Regions from separate parts of the Colwellia sp. SU-HH01217 genome, predicted to be linked through region 2. Evidence: riboswitches for the same ligand, from Rfam matches in the RefSeq annotation. Region 2 holds a riboswitch; the other holds the start of a gene.
The links. Region 2 has a riboswitch for lysine ahead of dapA (4-hydroxy-tetrahydrodipicolinate synthase). Riboswitches for the same ligand answer to the same signal wherever they lie in the genome.
Positions count from the first base shown of each region.

Region 1: it holds a riboswitch for lysine, as region 2 does, so the genes downstream of both, lysC (lysine-sensitive aspartokinase 3) here and dapA (4-hydroxy-tetrahydrodipicolinate synthase) in region 2, are expected to answer to the same signal.

Region 1 is NZ_BAAJLX010000016.1:46,425-59,175, reverse strand. It holds gene gloB (hydroxyacylglutathione hydrolase) at 1-251, opposite strand, end outside; gene AC27G3_RS16125 (class I SAM-dependent methyltransferase) at 470-1,231, shown strand; gene AC27G3_RS16120 (Nif3-like dinuclear metal center hexameric protein) at 1,271-2,029, shown strand; gene AC27G3_RS16115 (ElyC/SanA/YdcF family protein) at 2,057-2,635, opposite strand; lysine riboswitch at 3,055-3,282, shown strand; gene lysC (lysine-sensitive aspartokinase 3) at 3,421-4,782, shown strand; gene AC27G3_RS16105 (MarR family winged helix-turn-helix transcriptional regulator) at 4,894-5,370, opposite strand; gene AC27G3_RS16100 (glutathione peroxidase) at 5,386-5,874, opposite strand; gene AC27G3_RS16095 (NAD(P)-dependent oxidoreductase) at 6,083-6,970, shown strand; gene AC27G3_RS16090 (hypothetical protein) at 6,998-7,798, shown strand; gene sbcB (exodeoxyribonuclease I) at 7,854-9,299, opposite strand; gene AC27G3_RS16080 (CapA family protein) at 9,382-11,628, opposite strand; gene AC27G3_RS16075 (DUF1194 domain-containing protein) at 11,747-12,568, opposite strand; gene AC27G3_RS16070 (hypothetical protein) at 12,671-12,751, opposite strand, start outside.
Region 2 is NZ_BAAJLX010000001.1:502,273-515,023, reverse strand. It holds gene gltB (glutamate synthase large subunit) at 1-2,957, opposite strand, end outside; gene folE2 (GTP cyclohydrolase FolE2) at 3,410-4,336, opposite strand; gene AC27G3_RS02215 (Hpt domain-containing protein) at 4,636-4,980, shown strand; gene arcA (two-component system response regulator ArcA) at 4,996-5,697, opposite strand; gene AC27G3_RS02205 (ATP-binding protein) at 5,897-7,522, opposite strand; gene AC27G3_RS02200 (methyltransferase) at 7,634-8,668, opposite strand; lysine riboswitch at 8,907-9,105, shown strand; gene dapA (4-hydroxy-tetrahydrodipicolinate synthase) at 9,238-10,155, shown strand; gene AC27G3_RS02190 (2,3,4,5-tetrahydropyridine-2,6-dicarboxylate N-succinyltransferase) at 10,234-10,983, shown strand; gene AC27G3_RS02185 (PLP-dependent decarboxylase) at 11,044-12,273, shown strand; gene AC27G3_RS02180 (succinylglutamate desuccinylase/aspartoacylase family protein) at 12,289-12,751, shown strand, end outside.

The DNA.
Region 1 (12,751 bases), on a different contig from region 2:
ATGGTAATTGACCAAGACTTTTGTTGGCCATATTGTACTAATTCATTTATGCCACCAACATGATCTGCATGATGGTGTGTAATTAAAATATCGGTTAAAATCTTATTGTTTTTTTCTATAAAATCGATGCATACCTTGGCATCACCGGGATCGACTAGCGTAATAAAGTCGTTTTTATTTGAACCTATTGCCCAAATATAATTATCAGAAAATGCGTTAATAGCACTTACGGTGTTGTGTGAACTTGTCATATTATTCCGATGTGGTTTGACTAATGAATAGCAGCTGATTAAATTTATTCCTAAGGCTTTAACATTAGGTTTTAACTTAACTATTTAAATTAGGCATTAATATAAGATACTTAATGCGAAATACTGTTATCAGCTATCGAACTTAAACTTACTTAATTTAGCTCTACTTAAATTAGGTGTATAATATTGTTACGTAATTTTAAATAAATCAGGCTTTAATGAAACCCGCATTAGCATTTAGACAACCTTGTTATCCTAAATCATGGCAATCTCTGCCTAATGGCGAATTAATGTTGAATGAAATTAATCAACAGCTTGAACCATGGTGGCCTAAGTTTTTTGGCTATCATCTATTAAAAATTGGCGCATTAAGCGGCTATCTTAATACAGCTGATTCACCAATTAAACATCAAATCACAATTTCTCACTCGACTAATGATCATGGTACGAGTGAACAAGTGATTGCTGATGTTGACGATTTACCCTTATTAGAAAGCAGTGTTGATGTTTGCCTTTTAAGTCATGTCCTTGAATTTTCACTTGATCCTCATCATGTTGTCAGAGAAGCAAATCGAGTGCTGATCCCTAATGGTTATTTAATTTTAACGGGGTTTAATCCGTTTAGCTTAGCGGGGGTAAATAAACTATTGCCTTTTAGATCAAAACAATCTCCTTGGAATGAACGTTTTTTTTCTCCTATGAGAGTAAAAGATTGGTTACATTTAATGGGGTTTGAAATATTAGCGGACCAACGTTGTTTACCAAGCACCTTAGCGGGTAAAGTTAGCAATAGTTTAATGGCAAATCATTGGCGAAATTTCGCTAATAATTATTTCCCAAATTTTGGCTCTGTCTATGTTATTGTGGCGAAAAAAAGAGTTCATCCGTTAACGCCAATTAAGCCTAAGTGGAAACTTAGACCTAAATTTCAACCAGTAAAAGTATCAACGATGAATTCATCATCACACCTTAAAAAATAACAGAGTTACGACCTTAAAGTGACTAAAAGAAGAATGATCATGTTAAGAAATGAATTAGAACAAATATTAAATAAGTTATTAACCCCTGAATTGATTAAAGATTTTTGCCCTAACGGTTTACAAATTGAAGGCAGTGAACACATAAATAAAATTGTGACTGGAGTAACAGCAAGTCAGGCACTTATTGAACAAGCAATTGAACAAAAAGCAGACGCCATTTTAGTGCACCATGGTTATTTTTGGAAAAACGAATCCTACGTTATTAAGGGGATGAAGTACCGAAGAATTAAAACCTTAATGGATCATAATATTAATTTATTTGCTTATCATTTACCGTTAGATGTTCACGCAGAACTAGGTAATAACGCGCAATTAGCACAGTTGTTAGGTATTGATGTTAAAGGGCCTTTGGAAATCGGTAATCCGTTTAGTGTTGCTATTCATGGAGAATTATCAAAGGCTGTTTCAGGACAAGAATTTTGCCAACGAATAAGTGATAAACTTAATCGCCAATGCTTACACATTTCTCCTGACTCGGATAAAGCTATACGAAAAGTGGCTTGGTGTACTGGTGGAGGACAAGGCTATATTGAATTAGCGGCTGAGCAAGGCTTTGATGCGTTTATCAGTGGTGAAGCATCAGAGCAAACGACTCATGTTGCTAAAGAAATGGATATCCATTTCTTTGCTGCAGGGCATCACGCAACTGAACGTTATGGTGTGAAAGCCCTTGGGGAGTATTTAGCAAAAACGCAAGGCGTTAATGTTGAATTTATTGATATTGACAACCCCGTGTAATTACCTTTTATCAAAAAATTTAATTAATTAAAATAACGACTTAACCCATTGAGCTACACGGCCTAAGGTTTCATACCAAGCGGTCGTTGTTTGGTTGAGCTTATTGGCGCTTGGAAAATAGTGAGCCCAATATTTATCTTCGCCATTGTCTTTCACCCAATAACCTGTTGGCGCAGGAATAGCATCAATGCCTTGCGCTTTAAAGTATTTAATGGAACGAGGCATATGGTCGGCATTGGTGACTAACACTACATGGGTATTTAACACTCTTGGTGCAATCAGCTCCGCTTCTTCTTCAGTATCTTTAGGGTAGCTTTCGGTAATTAATTTATTTTCTTTTATACCAAGCAACATCGCTGCTTGTTTCATTTTTTCGGCATTGGGTGTTGGATCGTCACCAGATGCACCAGACATTATAAGGCGGGCTTCAGGATGTATTCGAGCAATTCTCACTGCTTCGACTAATCGTTGTAATGAGCATGTTTTTAGCTCGCTTGTTGCAGGTAAAGCATTATCTGTTGTGTGACCACAACCTAATACAATTATATAATCAACAGGTTTGTCTGAAACAGTGAAAGCATCGTAATTGTTTTCAAGTGCCGACATTAGCGGGTCAGCAGTGGGAGGAAATGTAGAAAATACTAAAATGAACGTCGCTAAAAACAAAGATTTAAAACTTAAACTCGGTCTTGATTTATAAAAGAACAAAGCTAAAAGTAACAATATAATAATGATATTAATTGGCATTAAAAATTGTGAGATTATTTTTTTTAGAAGAAATAAATCCATTGTATCTGTCTAGTCGAAAGCAATTTTACTCACTATATCAAGCTTTTTCGCAGTCTTCATGTCTTTATCTTATGCATTAAGTAATATTAATCAGGTTTTATTAACGCTTTATATGTTTTTGGGTGTTAATTTGTACGGACGTCTAAAAGTCTATTGTAATCTTAATTTATTTGAGGTCTAATAGCGGTGTTAATACGATTAACCATGTTAATATTTATGTTAAAGGTTAACGGATTAATACCAGAAGAGGTGCGATAACAAGGTAGAAAACACGAGGAACCACAATTCCAATGACTGTTTTTGAGGGGGATTATCGCCGAGGGTGCAAATATGTGTGGCATATTTCACTCGGTCACTAGGGTTGAAACTCTAGGATTGTCACCTGATTGTATTTATTAATTAGTGCAAGTTATTGTCTCGCAATAGTTTGATTAGTTAATAAGAGGTGGAGGGCTTCTGGCTGAAAATGTTTAGTCACTCTGCTTTATGCAAGCCTAACGGTTCAGTCATGCTCTTCCTTATATTTTTTTAGCCGACAATTTACGCTTAAGTTAATAACTAAGTTAATAGTAAAATACTGTCTGCTAATTAGGGAGAACCTAATGTTCATTGAAAACAGTTCAAATCTTATTGTTGCCAAGTTTGGTGGCACAAGTGTCGCCGATTACCAAGCCATGTGTCGTTGTGCGGGTATTATTAAAAATAACCCAGCTAATAGAGTTGTGGTTGTTTCAGCAAGTTCAGGTGTTACCAATCATTTAGTAAGGCTTAGCCAAGCCAATATTAGTGTTGATGAACAATTATCAATTATTAATGCGATTGAAAAAATTCAACTTAATATTAGTCAGCATTTAGCTAATGAAAGTCAGTTAAACAACAAAATTTATGCGTTATTAACTGAATTAAAGTCTCATGCAAAGCAACAATCAGAGCACTATAGCTCACAAACGGCTGACACTATTTTGTCTTATGGTGAGCAACTCAGCTCCTTTTTATTTACTGCTGTTTTAGAGAGCTTACATGTTTCGGCTCAATGTTTTGATGTTCGTCAAGTCATGAAAACTAACAGCTTGTACGGTAAGGCGGTAGTTGATGTTGAAGCCCTGAAAGAGCAAGCACAGGCAATTTTATTACCTCAGTTAGCTAATAGTGTAATAGTTACTCAAGGGTTTATTGGTCAAGATGGACTTGGCAATACCACTACATTAGGTCGTGGTGGTTCAGATTATAGTGCTGCTTTACTTGCTGAATCACTGAATGCAGATAATTTATCTATATGGACTGATGTTGTTGGTATTTTTACGACCGATCCTCGTATTACCTCAAAGGCCAGAGCAATTGATGAAATAAGCTTTGGTGAAGCTGCTGAAATGGCTACTTTTGGTGCGAAAATTTTGCATCCTGCAACACTTATCCCTGCAATGCGCCATAATATTCCAGTATTTGTTGGTTCTAGTAAAGAGCCTGAAAAGGGCGGCACACAAATTAAGCAGCAAGTGGAGTCAAGCCCAACGTATCGTTCAATCGCCATTAGACGAGAACAAACGCTTGTTACGGTAAAAAGCCCTGCAATGTTACACGCCAGTGGTTTTTTAGCGAAAGTGTTTTCTATTTTAGCCAAACATGAGTTAAGTATTGATTTAATTACTACCAGTGAGATTAGTGTCGCGTTAACTTTCGACAACCCAACAGGCTCTACACAAGCAATAATAACTAATGCTGTCGTAGAAGAGTTGGAGCAACTATGTGAAGTAACCGTTGAGCACGGTTTATCTTTGGTTGCTGTTATCGGTAATGCATTAAATACAACTAAAGGTATTGGCCGTAGTATTTTTGAACAGATTGATGAGTTTAACATTCGAATGATCTGTCATGGGGCAAGTGCTAATAATTTATGCTTTTTAGTGGATGAGCAAGAGGCTAACCCTGTAGTTGAAAAACTTCATGGTAGCCTGTTTGTCTAGTTTGTGGGTAGCCTTTTGAATGAGTGATTAACACGCTATAACGAAATCAAAAAACACAGCGCCTTATAAGTATACTAGTCGTTGTGTTTATTAGCTGTTTAAGTTGCGCAATTAAAGCTTATTCAAATTCTCTAACAACTTATCTAACTGTTGATTTAAAGCCGTTAGTTCAGTTAAAGAAAAGCCAGTCACATTAAACATTTTAGCGGGAATATCTTGCGCTTTTTCTTTTAACGCTTTACCCAGAGGCGTTAATTGAATTTCAACGCTCCGCTCATCTTCGACTTTTCTGCAACGACTGATCAACAGTTGTTTTTCCATACGCTTTAATAACGGTGATAACGTACCAGTATCAAGATCAAGCTGTTGACCGATAGCTTTAATAGCGATAGCTTTCTCATGCTGCCATAAAATTAGCATTACCAAATATTGAGGGTAGGTTAATGCTAACTCTTTTAAAACTGGAGCGTACAACCGATTCATTTTTTTGTTTAAATTGTAAAATCGAAAACACAGTTGTTTTTCTAATAGCAAATGATTTAAATCGTTTAACTGTTTGTCACTATTATCACTTTCATTGTTTTTCATCGTTTTTCAATGTACTTATTGTGCGAGTAGTTGTTTGATATCTTCTTCGATATCTGCAGGTTTAGTCGTAGGGGCATACCGTTTAAAAACTTCTCCTTTTTTATTTACTAAAAATTTAGTGAAATTCCATTTAATGCCTTTAGAGCCTAATAAACCAGGTGCTTGTTCTTTTAAAAAGGTAAATAAAGGGTGCGCATTGTCGCCATTAACGTCGATTTTATCGAATAAAGGAAATTTAATATTAAACTGTAAATCGCAAAACTGTTGAATTTCTTCGTTACTGCCTTTTTCTTGTTGCTTAAATTGGTTACACGGGAACGCCAGAACTTCTAGCCCTTGAGTTTGGTAATTAGCATATAAGGTTTGTAAGCCTTTATATTGAGGTGTAAAACCACAAGCGCTTGCTGTATTAACAATAAGCATGACTTTGCCTTGATAATCCGACAGTTCAACGGTTTCGTTTTTATTGTTCACGGCATTAAATTGATAAATGTTATTACTCATTTTATTTTCCTATGGTGGTGATACGTTTAGGGATTGCGTTAGTTAAAAATGTATTGTGCGCAATGTAGTTGTGGTCAATGATAAGTTGTTGTTCAATAAAATGCAAAGAGCTAGAGCAAAAGGATAAAGTTAAGTACACTCTATAAGCTAAAATTTAACTGTTAAGTTAAGCGTATAATTTATCAATGACTGCTTAGCTTAAATTGCAATAACAAATTTTCAGGAGTGGAAAATGAAGGTCGCTTTTATTGGTTTAGGTGTTATGGGATATCCAATGGCAGGGCATTTACAACAAGCTGGTTATGATGTGTGTGTTTATAATCGTACTGTTGAAAAAGCAAAACAATGGCAAGCAGAATATGGCGGCCGTTTTGCTTTAACACCAGCAAGTGCAGCTAATGATTGCGAAATTGTTTTTTGTTGTGTGGGTAATGATGATGATGTTCGTCAAGTTTCATTAGGTGAAAACGGCATATTAGCAGGTTTGCCAAAAGGGGCTACCTTTGTCGATCATACTACTGCATCAGCAGAAGTTGCTCGCGAATTGGCTGATATTGCTAACCAACAAGATAAATACTTTTTAGATGCTCCTGTTTCTGGTGGGCAAGCGGGCGCTGAAAATGGCGTATTAACCGTGATGCTAGGCGGGAGTGAAACAGAATTTGAAAAAATAGCGCCGGTAATGAAAGCTTATGCAAAATTTAGTCAATTAATGGGGCCTGTTGGTAGTGGACAATTAGCTAAAATGGTCAATCAAATTTGTATCGCTGGGGTAGTGCAGGGCTTAGCCGAAGGTTTTAATTTTGCAGAAAAAGTTGGATTAGATCCTGATGCTCTTGTTGAAACTATTGCCAAAGGTGCGGCGGGCTCATGGCAAATGGAAAATCGTTATAAAACAATGTTTGCTGGAGAATATGACTTTGGTTTTGCTGTTGATTGGATGCGTAAAGATTTAGCGATTGCTTTTGCTGAAGCAAAAAAATCAGGGGTAAAATTACCCATGACAGAAATGGTTGATGGTTTCTATCAAGAGATCCAGTCAAACGGTGGTAATCGCTGGGATACTTCAAGTTTAATTTCTCGCTTTAAAAAATAATTATTTGAATAAAAATAAGGGAAAACAATGAAAAAATGTTTATTTATTTTTACATTAATCAACGTATTGTCTGCTTGTGAGGGAAGCTCAAATTCTGCCAAACAGATCACCGAGCCTCTTGAAAGTACTGAGCCACCAGTATATTCAACAGACAATATCGCTATCCCTAAAAATACAGATAAAACTGCTTATAACATTTTAATTATAGGTAACAGTCATGTTTCGGGTATTGAACAACAGCTTCGCGCCATATTTGCTACAGCCGTTAGTGATAAAGTAGTTGAAATTGACACACGAGGCGGACAATTTTTAGACACTATAGTTGATGATGAAAATATTATTGAGCTCATTGAAAACAAAGAATGGACACATATAATATTGCAAGGGCAAAAGTACTCTCAAAGTCAGTCAGTGCTGTATCCAATTGATTCAACAGTCACTTGGATAAAAAGAGCGAAAGCCATAGGAGCTACCCCAATTCTTTTCCCTGAGCACCCTCAAATTGGTAGACCACATGAAGCTGAATATGTTCATGGCATTCATTTGAATATTGCAAAAGAGCAAGCAAGTTGTGTTGCCCCTGTTGGTCTAGCGTGGAATCAAGCATTATTGATATCCCCTGAATTAAATGTGTACAATCCTGACGGAAATCATGCATCAGATATGGGAAAATTGCTGACTTCATTAGTATTATATGAAGTTATTTCAGGGGAGCCAGCAGACTTATTACCTTATATTGAACATTTGCCTGCTGATGTCACTACGCTAGCATTATTTGGTCAAGTTAGCTCTCAGGCTATTGAGGATAATTTACCTTGTAATTACTAAACATCCTCTTTGGGTATGACGTGATCAGTCGTCTTAAGGTAGCTATAATATAGAATTAGCCTTGTATATATTCATACAAGGCCTTTAATATAGCCATTTTACCTTTATCACTCTCATGTTCGTGGGCTAAGTTTTCAATTTTCATCATAAATTCATCAACACTTAAAATGCCTTTACCGCCGTATTGTAATTTACTTTGACTGTATTGTTGCCAGCGCTGCTGCTCTTCACTGTTTAATGTTTCAGGGTAGTTACGTGCACGGTAACGAAATAGTAAAGTAGTTAGGCGCTCATCTTGAAAAGAAAATGGGTAACTGCTTAATTCTTCTGGTGGTAAACTGCGCAAAGTATCCATTTGTGCTTTATCACTATGGCTAAAAAAGTTACCACCGTAAAGCGCTTGTTCGGCATCAACGTCATCATTTTCAAAATCAGAGTTAGCGAAAACATCACTTAATTTGTCTCTCAGTTCAGTATTTTCTTTTAATTGTTTTAAATTAGCTAAACAGTAGTCTCGAGGAATATTCAAACGTTGAGCATTTTCAGGTAATAAAGTTTTAGCAGGAGCAATAACAGGGCATTTGTTAATATGAATAAGCTTAACTGGAATCGGCAGTTCGTCAGGTGCTAATTCATCAAATCGAGTATATAACCGTGTTTTTATTTCTTCGCTGCTAAGCTCAAATAATGGCGCAGGATCTCTGGCTAAATCAATAGCGATTACTGCATTTTTATTGGTCGGATGGTAACTGATTGGCGCAAACCAACTGGTACAGCCATGATCCGATGAAATTTTTGATGAGGTATGAACAATAGGTGTCATGTTATAAACATCAATTAACTCGGCAACTTGACGCTTATTTTTTAAATTAAAAATAAATTCGAACAGCTTAGGCTGTTTCTCTTTAATCAATTTCGCCATAGCAATAGTGGCGTAGACATCACTCATGGCATCATGCGCTGCTTCATGGGCAATACCATTAGCTTGAGTTAGTAGCTCTAAGCGAAAACTCACCACTTGTTTACCGTCACGCTCAACTGTTGGCCATTCAATCCCTTCTGGGCGCAAGGCATAACAGGCTCGAACTAAATCAATTATATCCCAACGGCTATTACCATTTTGCCACTCACGCGCGTAAGGGTCGTAAAAATTACGATAAAAAAGATATCGGCTTACTTCATCATCAAAACGAATGTTGTTATATCCAGCAACACAAGTATCTGGTTGGCTAAACAGTGCATGTATGCGAGCTGAAAATTCAGCCTCTGATAAGCCGTCTCGTTGTGCTTTTTGGGGAGTAATGCCTGTTACTAAACAAGCTTCTGGATGAGGTAAGTAATCTTGGGGCGGTTGACAATATAACATTTCTGGCTCACCAATAATGTTTAAGTCTAGATCGGTTCTAATACCGGCAAATTGAGAAGGTTTATCAAACTTTGGGGCAATACCCCATGTTTCATAATCGTGCCACAAAATACTAGGCTGATGTTGTAATGTCATTATTAATTACTTTTTTGTTATGTCGTTATTATGCTTGTTATTGAATTAACTTGTTTAATATATATTAAATACTGATATAGAGTTAGTTTTTCGTCGCTGCTGTTGGAGTGTATTGTTTGAATGTTAACGTTAAAGTAATTGTACCTGGCTCAGCTTTAACTTTTAGAAAATCTTTAGCATGAGGAGTCACGATGTTTTTATTAAAAACGTCGTCTTGCTGCCACGAAATAAGTGCTATGCCATCAAAAATAGCTTTACCATAACTTATTTCAGGAGGTGACTGACGGATGAATACTCTCACTGCCCGGGCATTAACTGCGCCAGGGATACTTCCTTCTGGTGTGACCACTTCATCAGGCACCGTTAAGTTACTGGAAAAACTTTGCCAATTATAAGTCCCTGCTTCTTTTGTTAAGCTGTTTTCTTCTCCAAAAATCAAATCGCCTTCGCTTGCATAATAACGAGAGGCAATACGAACTTCACCTGCATTATCACCTTTAATATAACCAAATAAACTTAAGTTTTTATTGGGAGTGTCTAAAGCGTCGCCTAAAACTCTTATCCTGTTTTGATAGGCAATCACAGAATCTTGAATATCAGTAGCTGCTCGAGTTGAACAAAGCGCTGCTACACCTTGGTAGCTGTCATCAACACAAATAAAGTTTGCTTCGCTATCAATATGATCCCATCGACTCGCTTCTAGTTTATCGCTATCAGTATCTACATCTTCAAAATCACCGTAGTACATAATATCTTGTCCTAAGCTAACTTTTGCAATGGTATTACTGCTTACATTAGATATAGATACATTACTGGTTACTAATTCTCGAAGGTCTACAATAGCTGAACCACTTTCTGGAATATTGATAGTGATTGATTGTTGCTGTTCTGTAATAGTTACGTCTTCTTCATTGATGGCTAACCAACCTTGTCCTTGATATGGGTAAACTAGACCATTGTAATTGTGAGAAGATTGAGCAATACGGCGTAAAAAAACATTAGCTAAATCGCCTGTAATTAATCTCGGACGATAATCTTCAATATAAATAGGGAGTAGGCGAACTTGTTTGGTAATATCTTTAAGCATGTCAATGCGCGCCATTATGCCTAAAAATGTTTCTTGTCTATCTTGGTCAAATGCCAAATTACCAAGACTGTGAATAGCCACTTTATTTTTATAAATTCCAATACCTTGCGCTACATGTGGATGGTGTCCAATAGCAAGAACAGCGCCATTATCTATTGCTAATTCAAAGCGGTTTTTCACAAAATTATTAGGAGTGTAAGTATATTCATTGCCTGTATGAAGTTGAGCAATAGGGTAATAACCCGCATCTTTTTCTGCTGTAATTGCTTCTATTACTTTTGCGGTATCAGTTAAATCTGCAGCGCCTCCCTTAAACGAAGTTGCAACATAATTAATTTCATGTTCATGTCCATCTATAGAAGTAGCAGAAAATAAACTATATTTTTCACCATTCAACGTTTGACGGTTTGTTTTAAACGCCTCGCTTGAGTTTAAACCTGCACCACTGTGCGGGATTTCTTTGAGGTCAAGATTGTTTAGCGTGTCAACGGTACCTTGTTCTAAATAGTCGTATAAATGATTATTACCTAAAGATACATAGTTCACACCAAGCCAGGTAAGTGCAGGTAATGATTCAACTAAAGTAAAAAAAGCATAGGGTTTCGTAAGATGGGGGGTTATTGGATTATTTGTTACAGGGGTTTCTAAGTTCAGTACACCAAAATCTGCTTCTTGGTAATGTGGCTGAATCCATTGTAGAGCATCTTTTGTTCCTGGTTCAGGATTACTGACTTGAATAAGCGCATTAGGATCGTCTGGCGGTAAAATTCCTCTAGGTGTCAATTCTTTCGAATCAATAAAACGACGACCAAAGGCGACATCTCCACCGAATAAAAATCTCACTTGTTCGTTATTTTTTACCGTTAAAATAATTTTACCTACATCTAAAACAGATTCCTTTTGAGGAAGCATTAAGTTGGCTGTAATATATTCAGAACGATAGCCGTTTGCTGAAATTTGAATTAATTGGTTAGTTCTTTCTAGTGATGAAAATATAAAACTCCCATTATTTGAAGAATTTACAGGTGGAGTAGTTGTATTTACAATTAAAATACTTGCACCACTAATAACGCTTCCTTGAGTGTCAACTATGATCCCTTGTAAGTTTATGAGGTTCTCATTGAATTGCTCTAATGCATTATCTTCTTGTTCTTGAATAGGTGAATCAACTATACCTTCGTTATTACAGCCTACTAATATTAAAAGTAGAAAACCGAAAGGAAAGCAGTGTTTTGAAAGCATAGTTTGTACTCACGATAGTACGAAAAGAAAAAAGCACTAAACATATAATAATGTTTAGTGCTTAATATTTTTAGTTATTGGTAAAATAAAAAAAGGAACCCGTTACTAAACGGTTTAACTATTTTACTTTACTCTTGCTTTGTCTAGTCATAACAGCAATAAGACCTAAAGCAAATAATACAGATGTAGGAGATTCTGGTATTTTAATTGATGCCGTTGCATAAGAAATTTCTTTTGTTAATTTCGTTTCGATACCTTGACCAAATTGGCTCATATTATCGATAGAAATTAAAAATGCATCATCACCGCCAATGACATTATTTTTATAGTGTGTTTGCAAATCACTGTTACCAATAGCAATACCATTAATTTGATCAATACCATTAGCAAGTGCATAATCTCTTTGACTATCAGCGGTACTGTTCTCACCACTACCACTATTACTTATGCCATCGCCTGAGACATCCATAACTTGTGAATTAGAAAAATATTCATTATCAAATTCTGATACACCAAAACGAATAGCACGACCAATAGAAGTAGCTCCTCTTCTAATACCGTCTTCATCAGCTAACCCAAAAGCACGTCGAGTTATGTCAGTGTTTAACTCTAAAATAAGGTCAGCAAAGTTGTTGGCTGATTGAAAGCTATCAATAAAAAACCAGTCAATTTGAACTTGTTGCTCTGAGAATCCAGACCATTCTATATATTGTACAGCAACACTACTATTAGTACCTGATAGCATTGCATTAATAACAGATTCTGAACGGAATGCATCTGCATACCCTTGAGTTTGTTGTGCGTATTCTTGGGTATCTATACTGCCAGAAACATCAACTAAAAGTTGTAGTTCCATATCAACATTGATAAGACTAGCTTGCACATTAGGTATAAATGTAGCTAGTGATAAAAGAACAGCAGGGATCATTTTTTTAAACATTTGGTTTCCTCAATTACAGCAAAATAAAAGGTACCATTAAATAATATCACCTCTTCATTGTTCATATTATACGCGAACTTATACACACATACCAATATATTATTAAGTTTGTAAACGTTTGCTGAGCCAACCTCCTTTTTGTTTCTGTGTTAACTTAAATAATTCATGTGCAGCACTATCTTG
Region 2 (12,751 bases):
TCAAAAATTAATTGCGCTAAATCTTCAATTGAATAAATATCGTGATGCGGAGGAGGTGAAATGAGTGTCACGCCAGGCACCGAATAACGTAATTTTGCGATTAAAGGAGAAACCTTATCTCCAGGTAGTTGACCACCTTCACCCGGTTTAGCACCTTGTGCTACTTTTATTTGCAGTACATCGGCATTAACCAAGTAATGTGGAGTAACACCAAAGCGACCCGAAGCAATTTGTTTAATACGAGAATTTTTTACCGTACCAAATCGGCTTTGATCTTCACCACCTTCACCTGAATTTGAAAAACCACCTAAACGGTTCATTGCAATAGCGAGGGCTTCATGTGCTTCAGGGCTTAATGCCCCAATAGACATAGCTGCACTGTCGAAACGTTTGAACATTTCAGTTTCAGGTTCGACATCTTTTATATCAATAGGTGTAGTGTCTTCTTTAAGTGCTAATAAATCTCTTAGCATAGCTACGGGACGGTTATCAACGGCATTCGAAAACTTTAAATAATCACTATACTCGCCACTTTGAACGGCTTTTTGTAAGTAATTAACCACATCAGGATTAAAGGCGTGATATTCCCCCCCATGAACGTATTTTAATAAACCGCCATGATTCATTTTTTGATGAGGCAAAAATGCTTTACGGGCAAGGTTAATATTATCTTGTTCGATATCACTAAAGTCAGCCCCTTTAAGGCGACTAGGAATTTCTGGGAAACACATTTCGATAATGTCTTCACCTAAACCAATAATTTCATACAAGCCGGCACAACGGTAACTGGCGATTGTTGAAATACCCATTTTAGAAAGTATTTTTAATAAGCCTTTGTTAATACCATCTCGGTAATTAATGACGGCATCGCGTGCACTTAATTCGATTTGTCCTTGGTCAACAAGCTGCTCAACCGTTTCTAATGCTAAATAAGGATAAATTGCTGTGGCACCTAACCCTAATAACACAGCAAATTGATGTGAATCTCTTGCTGATGCTGTTTCAACAATGATATTTGAATCACATCGTAGTTGTTGATCAACTAAACGTTTTTGTACTGCTCCAACTGCCATAGCAGCAGGAATAGGAATTAAACCTTGCTGAATTTTTCGATCAGATAACACCAGGATTACCGTATTTTGGTTGCGGACTAAGTCTACGGCTTCGTCACATAAACGGCTAACAGCCGCCGCTAATCCTTCTTTCGGATCATAGTTTAGCGACAAGGTATCACTTCGGTAATGTTCAGGGTCTAATTCACGTAATTGTTTCAGACCTGTGTACATTAATATTGGTGTGGCAAATAAAATACGATCTGCATGGCCTGTTGTTTCATTAAAAACATTATGTTCTCGGCCTACACAGGTGCCTAATGACATCACATATTTTTCACGCAATGGATCAATTGGCGGATTAGTTACTTGAGCAAACTGTTGTCTGAAATAATCATAAAGTGTACGAGGTTGGCTAGACAAAACGGCCATTGGCGTATCGTCACCCATAGAGCCTGTCGCTTCTTGACCATTTTCGGCTAATGTTTTTACAACCTGTTGAATTTCTTCATAGCTGTAGTTAAACATTTTGTGGTATTGCGCCATTTCGTTATCGTTAAAAACACGCTTGCCAATTTGCTCGGCGTCTAATTCTGAAAATGGCACTAAGCGGCGGATATGTTTATCTAACCACTCACGGTAAGGATGTCGAACTTTAAGCTCTTTATCGATATCTGTTGATTGAAACACTTTGCCTGTATAGGTATCTATAGCAAGCATTTCACCTGGTCCAACACGACCTTTTTCAATAACTTCATCTTCACCGTAGTCCCAGATACCAACTTCTGATGCTAAAGTAATAAAACCATCTCGAGTGATAATATAACGAGCAGGACGCAAGCCGTTTCTGTCTAAGTTACAAGCAACATGACGACCGTTAGTCATTACTACGCCAGCTGGTCCATCCCATGGCTCCATATGCATAGAGTTAAATTCGTAGAAGGCTTTTAAATCATCGTCCATTCGAGGACTGTTCTGCCATGCTGGCGGCATTAACAAACGCATCGCACGGTATAAATCCATCCCGCCGGCTAAAAACAGCTCAAGCATATTATCTAATGAAGATGAATCTGAACCACTTTCGTTAACAAAAGGGGCGGCATCTCTTAAATCAGGTAAAAGTGGTGATTGGAAGCGATAAGTACGTGCTCGACTCCATTGACGGTTACCTTTTATGGTATTAATTTCACCATTGTGAGCTAAATAACGGAATGGTTGTGCTAAATGCCACTGCGGTGAGGTATTCGTTGAAAAACGTTGATGGAAAACACAAATCGCGCTTTGCATACGTATATCAGCTAAATCAAGATAAAAATTGGGTAAATCTACCGGCATAACTAAGCCTTTGTAGATAGTTACTAAGCACGAAAGACTAGCAACATAAAATACGCTATCGGTAATACGATTTTCAGCTCTACGGCGTGCCATATATAAACGACGCTCAAGATCGCGATTACGCCATCCTGCTGGAGCATCAACAAAAACTTGCTCTATTGAAGGTAAATTATCTGCGGCAATAGTACCTAATATCGATTTATCAGTGGGCACTTCTCGCCATCCGACAATTGTTAATGTTTCTCTTGTCAGTTCTTCTTCAAATATCTTTTTTGTCAGCGCCGCTTGAACAGGGTCTGGGTTTAGGAAAATCATCCCCACCGCATACTTTTTGCCGAGTTGCCAGTTATTTTCTTCGGCAATTGAGCGGAAAAAACTATCGGGCTTTTGCAGTAATAACCCACAGCCGTCACCCGTTTTCCCATCGGCAGCAATACCACCACGATGTTGCATGCGATCAAGTGCTGATATAGCAGTTTTTACTAATTTATGGCTCGATTCACCGTGTTGATGAGCGATTAAACCAAAACCGCAATTATCTTTTTGAACGCTGTGATCATAAAGTTGCATTTACTTTCTCCTAAACCTAAATATAAATCGTCTTAGCATCAGGATAAGTAAAAAGAATAGAGTTATAATAAAAATGCATAACTATCCCGTTCTCAGCCAAGATGAACCTTTAACATTAAACACTTGTTGTCCAAAGGTCAATCAAAATAGAGTATTTGCTCGTAGTTTTTTTTCAAGGTCGAATGTCGTTGTTTTAGCCTTGAAAGATACTGTATTTGCTCTAGGTGTTGTTTTTAAAGGATAGTTCTATTTTGTTGTTTTAGTAGAAAGTTTTCATAAGTGGAAAGATTGTGTAATTTTATTACAGTAAATAGCAGGTGAATGAAAATGCAATATTTATTCATTTTTTATTCATGTTGTATAGACAAAAAAGCAACCTATAACAGACAAATAAAAAAGGCTGCAATAACAGCAGCCTTTTTAAGGAAGTGGTTAAACTTATTAGCGTGTGATTACGGTTGATAGCCGCCTGCTATACCTTTAGTCGTAATTGATACCGCATCATGTGCATGTAACGATTCAAGATGATTTATTTTTAACCAAAAATCTTGATACTGTGTCGATAAGTTCATAGTGTGCTGTACGCGACGAGCTGCGTCTTCACAGAACATTAAGTTTTGACCATTTAACCGTGCAAACTCTTGTTCGTCAGCTCTTTTTACTGCAGCTTGAACGGGAGTTTGCAAGGTATCTTCTATAGCATCAACTAAGTCTGTGATCGGGAATGCTTGTACGTCACTACCTAATTTAACTTTAAGCTCAGCAACAGAGCGCTGACTATGAGGAGTTGCAACAACGCCATCGGTTGTTCCTAACCACTCATGAATAGTGTCTAAATCAACAGCTTGGCTATCAGAAAACTTTTCTTGGAAAGCTTGCTGAATTAATTGGCGCGCAAGTGCCGCTGAACATGGGCAAGTTGATGAGTAACGTACGTCTACCGCAAGCTCAACATCCAACTTTCCTTGGTTTACTCGACCCGTAATAGTAACCGGGTAAGCTTTCCAGCCAAGTTTTCCGCTAATTAAAGACTTGCGACGTAAGTGGTAATCAAAACTAAATTTAACTTTAGCATTATCGCTCAAATCTTGGTGACTACTAATAAAACCATCTAATAAAGTAATAAGCGATTGATAAGTTAATACGCCATTACTTGATAACTCGTCAAGCTGCAAATAAAGTCTAGACATATGAATGCCTTTTGCTTGAGGCTCTTTGAGGTTAACGAATGCATCGATATGTGCAGAAACCATGCGCTGCGAGTCACTGTCTGAGGCAACCATCAGAGGCATTTCAATATTACTCATGCCAACCCAGTCAAGTTTACCTTCGGTTTGAGCTGTCGTTTGATGGGCAATATCAGGCATTGATGTCGGCATTTTTACTCCGCTTTATACATTATCTAAGTGTGTTACATGAATGAATTTCTAAATTCTAGGGCGCGTATTCTATCTTATTTTCTGTAGAGATCATTACTGTTATTTGTATTTTAATTGAAAGACCTACTAAATTGGTTGGGTATTTTGAACGAAATTCAAACTAAAATCAATAAAAACGGGCGCTACAGTGATATATCAGATTTTCGAATTAATTATATTAATTATTAAACTTGTGTATTGTTAATGACTCTCTATTATAGGGAAAGAATGTATCTCAAACTGTTTTATGGGAATTTTTGATGAATAATAATGAATTAGATAAAGAATTATTAACGGGTTACCTTAACGACTTAACTAAGGACATTGTTCAGAAAATGATTGAGTTATATACCCAACAATCAAATATATATCTCGACGATATTGGAAGTTCAGTTGTACAAGAATCTCATGAATTATGGCGTGAGCATTGCCATAAAATGAAAGGGGCTGCAGGCAGTGTTGGATTAAAACAAGTACATGCTTACTTGGTCAGTGTTGAAAAGTCTTTGGATTCATTCGATCAAAAAGCAGTAACATTATCTGAATTAACACAACTGAATAAGGAAGGTATAACCGCATTTAATCAATGGTTAAATACGGTATAGTTGATTTATTTTTACTTAATCAACGCTGCCAACAAATCTATAACCTTCCCCGTGAATAGTATTAATTAGCTCTGGGGTATTCTTAATAGACTCAAAGTGTTTGCGTAAACGTCTAACCGTTACATCAACAGTACGATCGTTAGAGCGTAAATCTCGCCCAGTCATCTCTTTAATTAGTTGCTGTCTAGTGACAATTTGTCCAGAATTCTCAATGAGTAATTTAAGTGCTCTGTATTCTCCACGCGGAATGGCGATAACATCACCGTTAGGCGACACCATTTTTCTTGAATTACCATCTAACGTCCATTGATTAAATTTAATAATGGCGTTTTCGGTTTCTTGTTTGGTTTGTCCTATTCTTGAGAGAATATTTCTTGCTCTGATAGTAAGTTCGCGAGGGTTAAATGGTTTGGTTAAGTAATCGTCTGCGCCAATCTCTAACCCTAATATTTTATCAATATCACTGTCGCGACCTGTTAAAAATATCAAGCCGAGTTCATTATTGTTGGTTAACTCTCTTGCGAGTAATAAACCATTTTTACCCGGTAAATTAATGTCCATGATAATTAAATTAATTGTATTTTCACGAAGTTGTGCATCCATGCTTTCACCATCAGTCGCTTCAGAAACTAAATACCCTTCAGCTTCAAATAAGTGTCTAAGGTTAAAACGGGTAACGTCTTCATCTTCTACTATAAGAATATGAGATTTTTGCATGTAATATTTCCATTAATTTTTGTCGAGTAATTTGTCGAATATGTTTAGTTAGTCAAATTATATTTATTAACAATAAGTTAACATTGTTTAATGAACAATTGGACATATGTTATATAACCTCATATTAAATAACAATAAGCTATAGTCGGTATTGTTGAGTTATTCATTTTTTGATTATAGTGTAGATAATCGTAAATACTTAATTTTTTGATATTTTAACTGGAAAATTTATTTCAAAAAGCACGCCTTGTTCGTTGTCACTTTCAAGATGAATATGACCTCCAAGCGCCTGTGTTACTAAGTTGTAGACCAGATGTAAACCAAGACCGCTACCACCAGAACCTCGTTTAGTCGTAATAAAGGGATCAAATATTTTATTTTTAATGCTCGGGTCTACGCCATTACCATTGTCGCTGTAGCTAATACTGAGTTGATCGCTTAAATTCATGACATTAATGGTGATCAATTTATCTTCAATACCATCGAAAGCATGCAAAATAGAGTTAATAATAAGGTTAATCAGTATTTGGTTAATGGGGCCAGGTTTACTTGTTACTATAAGATCGTTAGGGCAAAGTATCTCGATTGATACGGGTTGTTTTTTTAATTGAGGAGCTAAGGTAAGCAAGACCTCGTCAATAAGTTCTTTGACAACAAACTGTCGATCTTCTTCATTAGATTGATCAACTGCTACTTTTTTAAAGCTCGAAATTAAATCTGCCGCTCGATTGAGGTTACGATAAATAATGCTAACATTTTCATCACCTTCGGTTAAAAATCTCTTAAGCTGACTCGATCTTAGGGTCTTGTTTTCAAAGGCATCTTTAAGCTCTTTTATTCTATCTAACAATAAGGTTGATGCAGTGACACCTAAACCAATAGGTGTATTTACCTCGTGAGCAACACCCGCAACCATATCACCGAGTGAGGCCATTTTTTCACTCTCTACGAGTTGACCTTGAAACTGATGGAGCTTCTCTAAAGTGGTAAGTAACTCTTGATTAGACTCTTTTAACGCATCACTTCTAAGGTTGACCTTGTCTTTAAGAGATTGATTTTCAGATAATATTTCTTGATGTTTGATGTGTAGTTTATTAAATTTTAATTCAGTACGTGTTAATAAAATATTTAAATTTTTAGCTAGGATGTCAGCTTCTTTATAGGCTTCTTGTTCACAACGTACGCTGTAATCTTTATTTTGTGCGATTTGTTGAATTGTCTGAGTGATGCTTTTTAAGGGATGAGTAATCGTACGTGTTAAACGAACAATAAAAAATAAAGCAAGCACAACGAATGCAAACAACATGACTACCGATAGCAGTAATGCATTGTTTTTAAGGCTATTAATATTTTGGTTATTCAGTTGTAGGTAGATATAACCAACAAGTTGATCGGAACTGTAAATTGGGGTGATTAACTCCGCATACTTTTGACTAAAGTTTATTTGTTGTAATGCAGCTATTTGATTAATTTTATCGGGGATAGATGGGTAATTAGTATTTTTGTTATAACTGGTAAAATAGTTAACTTGTGAAGAGTTTTCTTGTACTTTGTAGATATGAATATAATTAATAAAGGCTAATTGATTAAAGCTTGCTAAAGACTTTTCTAATGTTTGCACTTGATTGTTTTCTATCGCCTCGATGCTTTGCTGAGCGATAAGGGTGGACCAATTTTGTGCACTAGCAGTTAAGCTTCTTTTAGCTTCTTCAACGGTTAAATAACTGCTGCTCACTACGCCAACTAAAGTAATACCTATTACTAGGGTAATAACGTAAATAAACAAAGAGCGATAAATAGAATATATTTTAGTGGTGGCGGGCATATAGGCCTTAATAGTATTTTAGCTACTTTAGAATAATTATTGAAAAATGAATTTTTATCAACATTTCTTTGGAAAAATATCTATAACGTCTTAATCATTTGTTAAATTATCCTATAGTCGACTCTGATAAATAGAAAACCCTTGTTCTTTTGCTAGTAGTTCACTTTTACTAATATTGCTATCCATAATTTCTTGATAACGTAAGAAGCTATTAGCGACAATAGTAATCGAGCCTTTTGCTTTGATGAAAGGCTTGATATTAGCTAAAAAGCTTTCAGTTGCTTGGTAATTTGTTTTAACACCTTGATGAAATGGGGGGTTAGAAACAATATGTTGATATGACTGAGTAAGGTTCGATAAGCTATTTGAGGGAAATACAGTACCTGTTAGGCCATTTATTTTTAATGTTTTTTCAGCTGAACTTAACGCTAGAGCACTGACATCTAATAATGAGAGCTGCACGTTTTTAAATTTCTTACCGATATAGCAACTTATCACACCTGCACCACAACCAAAATCTAAAACGGTATCTGAGAGGTTATCAGGTAAGTGAGGCAATAAAACGCGTGTTCCAACATCTAAACTTTTTTGGCTAAATACGCCTGGCAATGAAGCAATCGTTAAGGTGATGTCATTAATAGTAAATTGATAGGTTTTAAACCAAGAATCAATATTAAACTCTTGATATTGATTATTAAACTGTCCTGCGAACAAAGAACAATGTCGTGCAGAATCAACTTTATTACAATGAGTTAATACCGAACTGGTTAATTTAGGGCAAGATTTTATACCAGATTTATTATCGCCAACCAATAAAACTTGCGCACTTTTGGCAAGCAAAGGTGAAATCATTGCTAAGGTAAACCCTAGTTCTGCTTTACTTTTAGGAAAAGCGATAACAACTAAGTCATGGCGAATTTCAGTTTTATAATGACTGGTAAATACGCAACTGACTTGTGGATAGCGGGAGGTTAAATAACTGTGCTCTTCAAAGTTAGTATTTAAACAGGTGGGTTTGGCTGTTGGAAATAACGATAAATACTCTGTTAATAACTCATCAGCAGGCATATTAATTAATAATGGATGTGTCGCCTTGAGTAGTTCACTGTTGCGTAATAATACTTGGCTGGGATTTGTTAATGACATGCTTACCTAACTGTACTGTTCAATAGTGCGAGAGCGCTATTTTATAAATATCTTAAGAGAGTGCTATTCTACTTGAAAAGTAAATGATAGCCAAAAATAATGGCTAAACAAATCCCGTACTTATTGATAACCGTATAGACGTCTATTGACACTAATGTGCAAAAGGTGTCTAATAGCGTCGATCCTAATTACAACTAAATTGTCTGTTAAATTTTTTTTTAGACGATTTAGTGATAATAGGGCCAGAAGAGGAGCGTTAACCAGGTAGTTATTATAAAGAGATCAAACTCTGATGATTAATAACGAGGGGGATTAACGCCGAGATAAAGACATTTTTGATGATGTCTTTGTCGGTTGTTCAGGTTGAATCCTGACGATTGTCACCGTAACTTTTTCTAATTGATAAAAGTTGAATTTGGTGGAGAGCTTCTGGCCTTTATAAAAGTGCCTTATGTATCTGCCTGATACTCACGCTTTTATAAATGCCGTTAAGTTCTCCGAACGAAATGAGTTCGAGAGCAATGAATACTACAATTTTACCAGACACCCACACAAGCACACCAACTACCATGGGCTGCCAAGCAATTAAGCAGTTAAATAACTACAGTACTTGGACTGCACTAGTTACTCCTTTTGATAATAATGGCGACATAGACTTTAACAGTTTAAACGTTATTGCTAACGAACAAAATGATGCGGGTAATGGCATCTTGTTATTAGGAAGTACAGGGGAGGGCTTAGCATTAACTAGCGAGCAACAACTTAGCATTGTTGAGTATGTTTGTCAGTTAGGTTTATCTTCTCCAATCATGGTTGCTGTTGGTGGCTATGACTTAGCATCGCAAGTCCGTTGGATCGAAACATGTAACCAATTACCTATCGCCGCTTATTTATTGGGAACACCGCTGTATGCAAAGCCTGGTCCTGTTGGACAAACACAATGGTTTAAACAATTACTCGATTCAGCCAAATTTCCTTGCATGCTTTACAACGTGCCTTCTCGCAGCGGTGTAGCTATTCCATTAAGCACGGTTGAAAACTTGCAAAGCCATGAAAATTTTTGGGCAATTAAAGAAGCAAGTGGCGATCTCAATCAATTTTTAGCTTATCGCCAGCAATGTCCTCATATCGCCTTATTCAGTGGTGAAGATGCCATGATGCCATATTTAGCAAAAGCTGGCGCAAAAGGGTTAGTGTCAGTGTGCGCTAATGCTTGGCCAGAAGCGACCAACCGATATGTTCAACTTTCTTTAACCGGGGAAGTAGATAGCTTATTTCCTTTATGGCAAAACGCCATTAATTTACTTTTTCAAGTGGCAAACCCTATTCCCGTTAAAGTGCTAATGGCTGAGCAACAAGTTATTGCTACCCCCATTTTACGCGCCCCTTTAACTCATTTAGAGCTGAATGATAACCGTGCATTATTGGCGGCTGATCACAGTATCAGTCAATGGCTTGCACAACGAGATTGGCAAACTTCTCTTTAGCGGCTAGTCAATAAAATCAAGCAATAGAATCGATTAACGTATTAAATTTATTAAACTTTAGAATACTAGGATAACAATATGAACTGGCAAGAAACATTAGATCAACTTGAAGCAGGTACTGTTCGCTCAGCAACACAAAATGAACAGGGGCATTGGCAAGCAAACGTAGCGGCTAAAGAAGCAATTCTATCGGCATTTAAGGCGGGTGAAAACATTCAGTTTGATGGCGCTTATCAAGGGTTTGTGGATAAAAACAACTTACCTGCTAGACAATTTAACGTCACAGACAATGTGCGTTTAGTGCCCGGTGGCTCTTCAGTAAGGCGTGGCGCTCATGTTGCACCAGGTGTGATTATTATGCCACCGGCTTATATCAACGTTGGTGCATTTGTTGACAGTGGCACTATGGTGGATAGTCATGCGTTAATTGGTTCTTGTGCACAAGTTGGCAAAAATGTTCATGTTTCAGCAGCAGTACAAATTGGTGGTGTATTAGAGCCAGTTGGCGCGAGCCCCGTCATTATTGAAGATGATGCCTTTTTAAGTGCTGGCGTCGTTATTGTTGAAGGTATTGTTGTTAAAAAAGGTGCGGTACTTGCGCCGGGCGTATCACTTTCCGCCTCAGTGCCAGTGTATGATTGTGTAAACAATGTCATGCTTGAAAAAGGTGCAGCGATTCCAGAGCGCGCTATTGTGGTGCCTGGTACGCGTCCTATGAAAGGTGAATGGGCTCAAGCTCAAGGCTTAACCATTGCTTGTGCGCTTATCGTTAAATACCGTGATGAAAAAAGCGATGCTTCACTTGAGTTAGAAGAAGTATTGAGATAATTGTCAGCGTAAATAAATCGAAGAAGTGAATGACACTAGCATTGAAAAAGAGCAAATAAAATGAATACAACACCCGTATGGTTTGACGAGAATGTAGCTGAACAACTCACTCAGCATCAAGGGACAAACGAGCATGAAAACGCTTATTTTGTTTATCAACTTGATGCATTAAAAGCGCATTTAGCCAAGTTACAAAACCAAGATGTTATTAAATTATGGTTTGCGGTTAAGGCAAATCCGCTATCAAGTATTATTCAAACCCTTGATCAAGCGGGCTTTGATTTTGACGTGGCAAGTACGGGTGAATTAAACCAAGTCATGGCGCAAGGAATAACGCCTCAGCGTATCTTAAATACTGGGCCAGCTAAGTCTAAAAAGCAATTAGCTTACTTCTTAGCGCAAGGTGTTAATACCTTTGTGGTAGAAAGCTTAAACCAATTGACTTGGTTAAATGAAGCCGCTAAAGAGTGTGATTGCAAACCTCAAGTTTTATTGAGAGTACAGTTGCAATGGCCTGAAGGGGATAAAAATCCTTTAGGTGGAAATACCGTTACTCCGTTTGGTTTATCAACAGATATTTGGTCAGAAATTAAAGTGTCTGATTTTTCAAGCCTCGACATTACAGGTTTACACATTTTTCAATGGGGCAATATGCTCAGTAATGAAAAAATGTTCTCTTTGTGGTCACAAATGATTGAGCCTTTAACTACATTAGCGCAGAACATAGGTATGACTTTAAAAGTCTTAGATCTGGGGGGCGGTTTAGGAATAGATTACTTACAAGAAGGACAGCAACTTTCTTGGCAACAGATTATCAATGACTTAGCAATTATAAAAGCTAAAGCAGGCGTAGACGAGTTATGGTTAGAGCTTGGTCGTTATGCCGTTGCTGAATGTGGCTATTATGTTGTCCCAGTAGTGGATAGAAAAAATAACTTTAATCAAGAGCAATTAGTGCTCGGTGCAGGCATTAATCATTTATTAAGACCAGCTATTACCGAACAACCCTTTCCCGTGACAAGGTTACGTAAAGCCGATACTCCTGATTTGTCGAATAACTTTCATATCCATGGACCGCTTTGCACCAGTATGGATAAGTTAGGACAACTAGAATTACCCAGTGATACTGATGTGGGTGACCATCTTATTTTTGGTTATTGTGGAGCTTATGGTTTCACTGAAAGCATGCCGTTCTTTTTATGTCATGAAATTGCAGCGGAATATGTTTATCAACAAGGTAAATTAACCGTTATCAGATCAGCAGAGTCTGCTTCTTGGTATTTGCGTTAAAGTACAGGATAAAAAATGAATAAAATAACAAAAGAATTAATGCATGTTGGAGAAATGGCTAGCGGAGCTCAGTTAACTGTTCCTGTATATCGAATTAAAACACAAGCCCAAAATAAAGGGCCTAGTGTTTATATTCAAGCGAATATGCATGGCGCAGAAGTACAAGGTAATGCCGTTATTTTTCAATTACTTGAATTATTAAAAAACTTAGCGGTAAACAGTGATATTACTTTAGTACCTTATGCAAACCCTGTCGCCTGTAATCACAAAAATGGTGAATATACGTTAGGGCGTTTTGATCCAATTACCGGTGTTAATTGGAATCGAATGTATCATTTTGATGAATCAGTTATTGCGCCTTTTGCCAAGGAATATATTGGAAGTAGTGATGTTGAAATAGCAGAGAATTTTCAACAACTGTTGCTAAATGAAATCGAACAAAAACTTGATCATAATATTTTTGGTTTAACCACAGGGC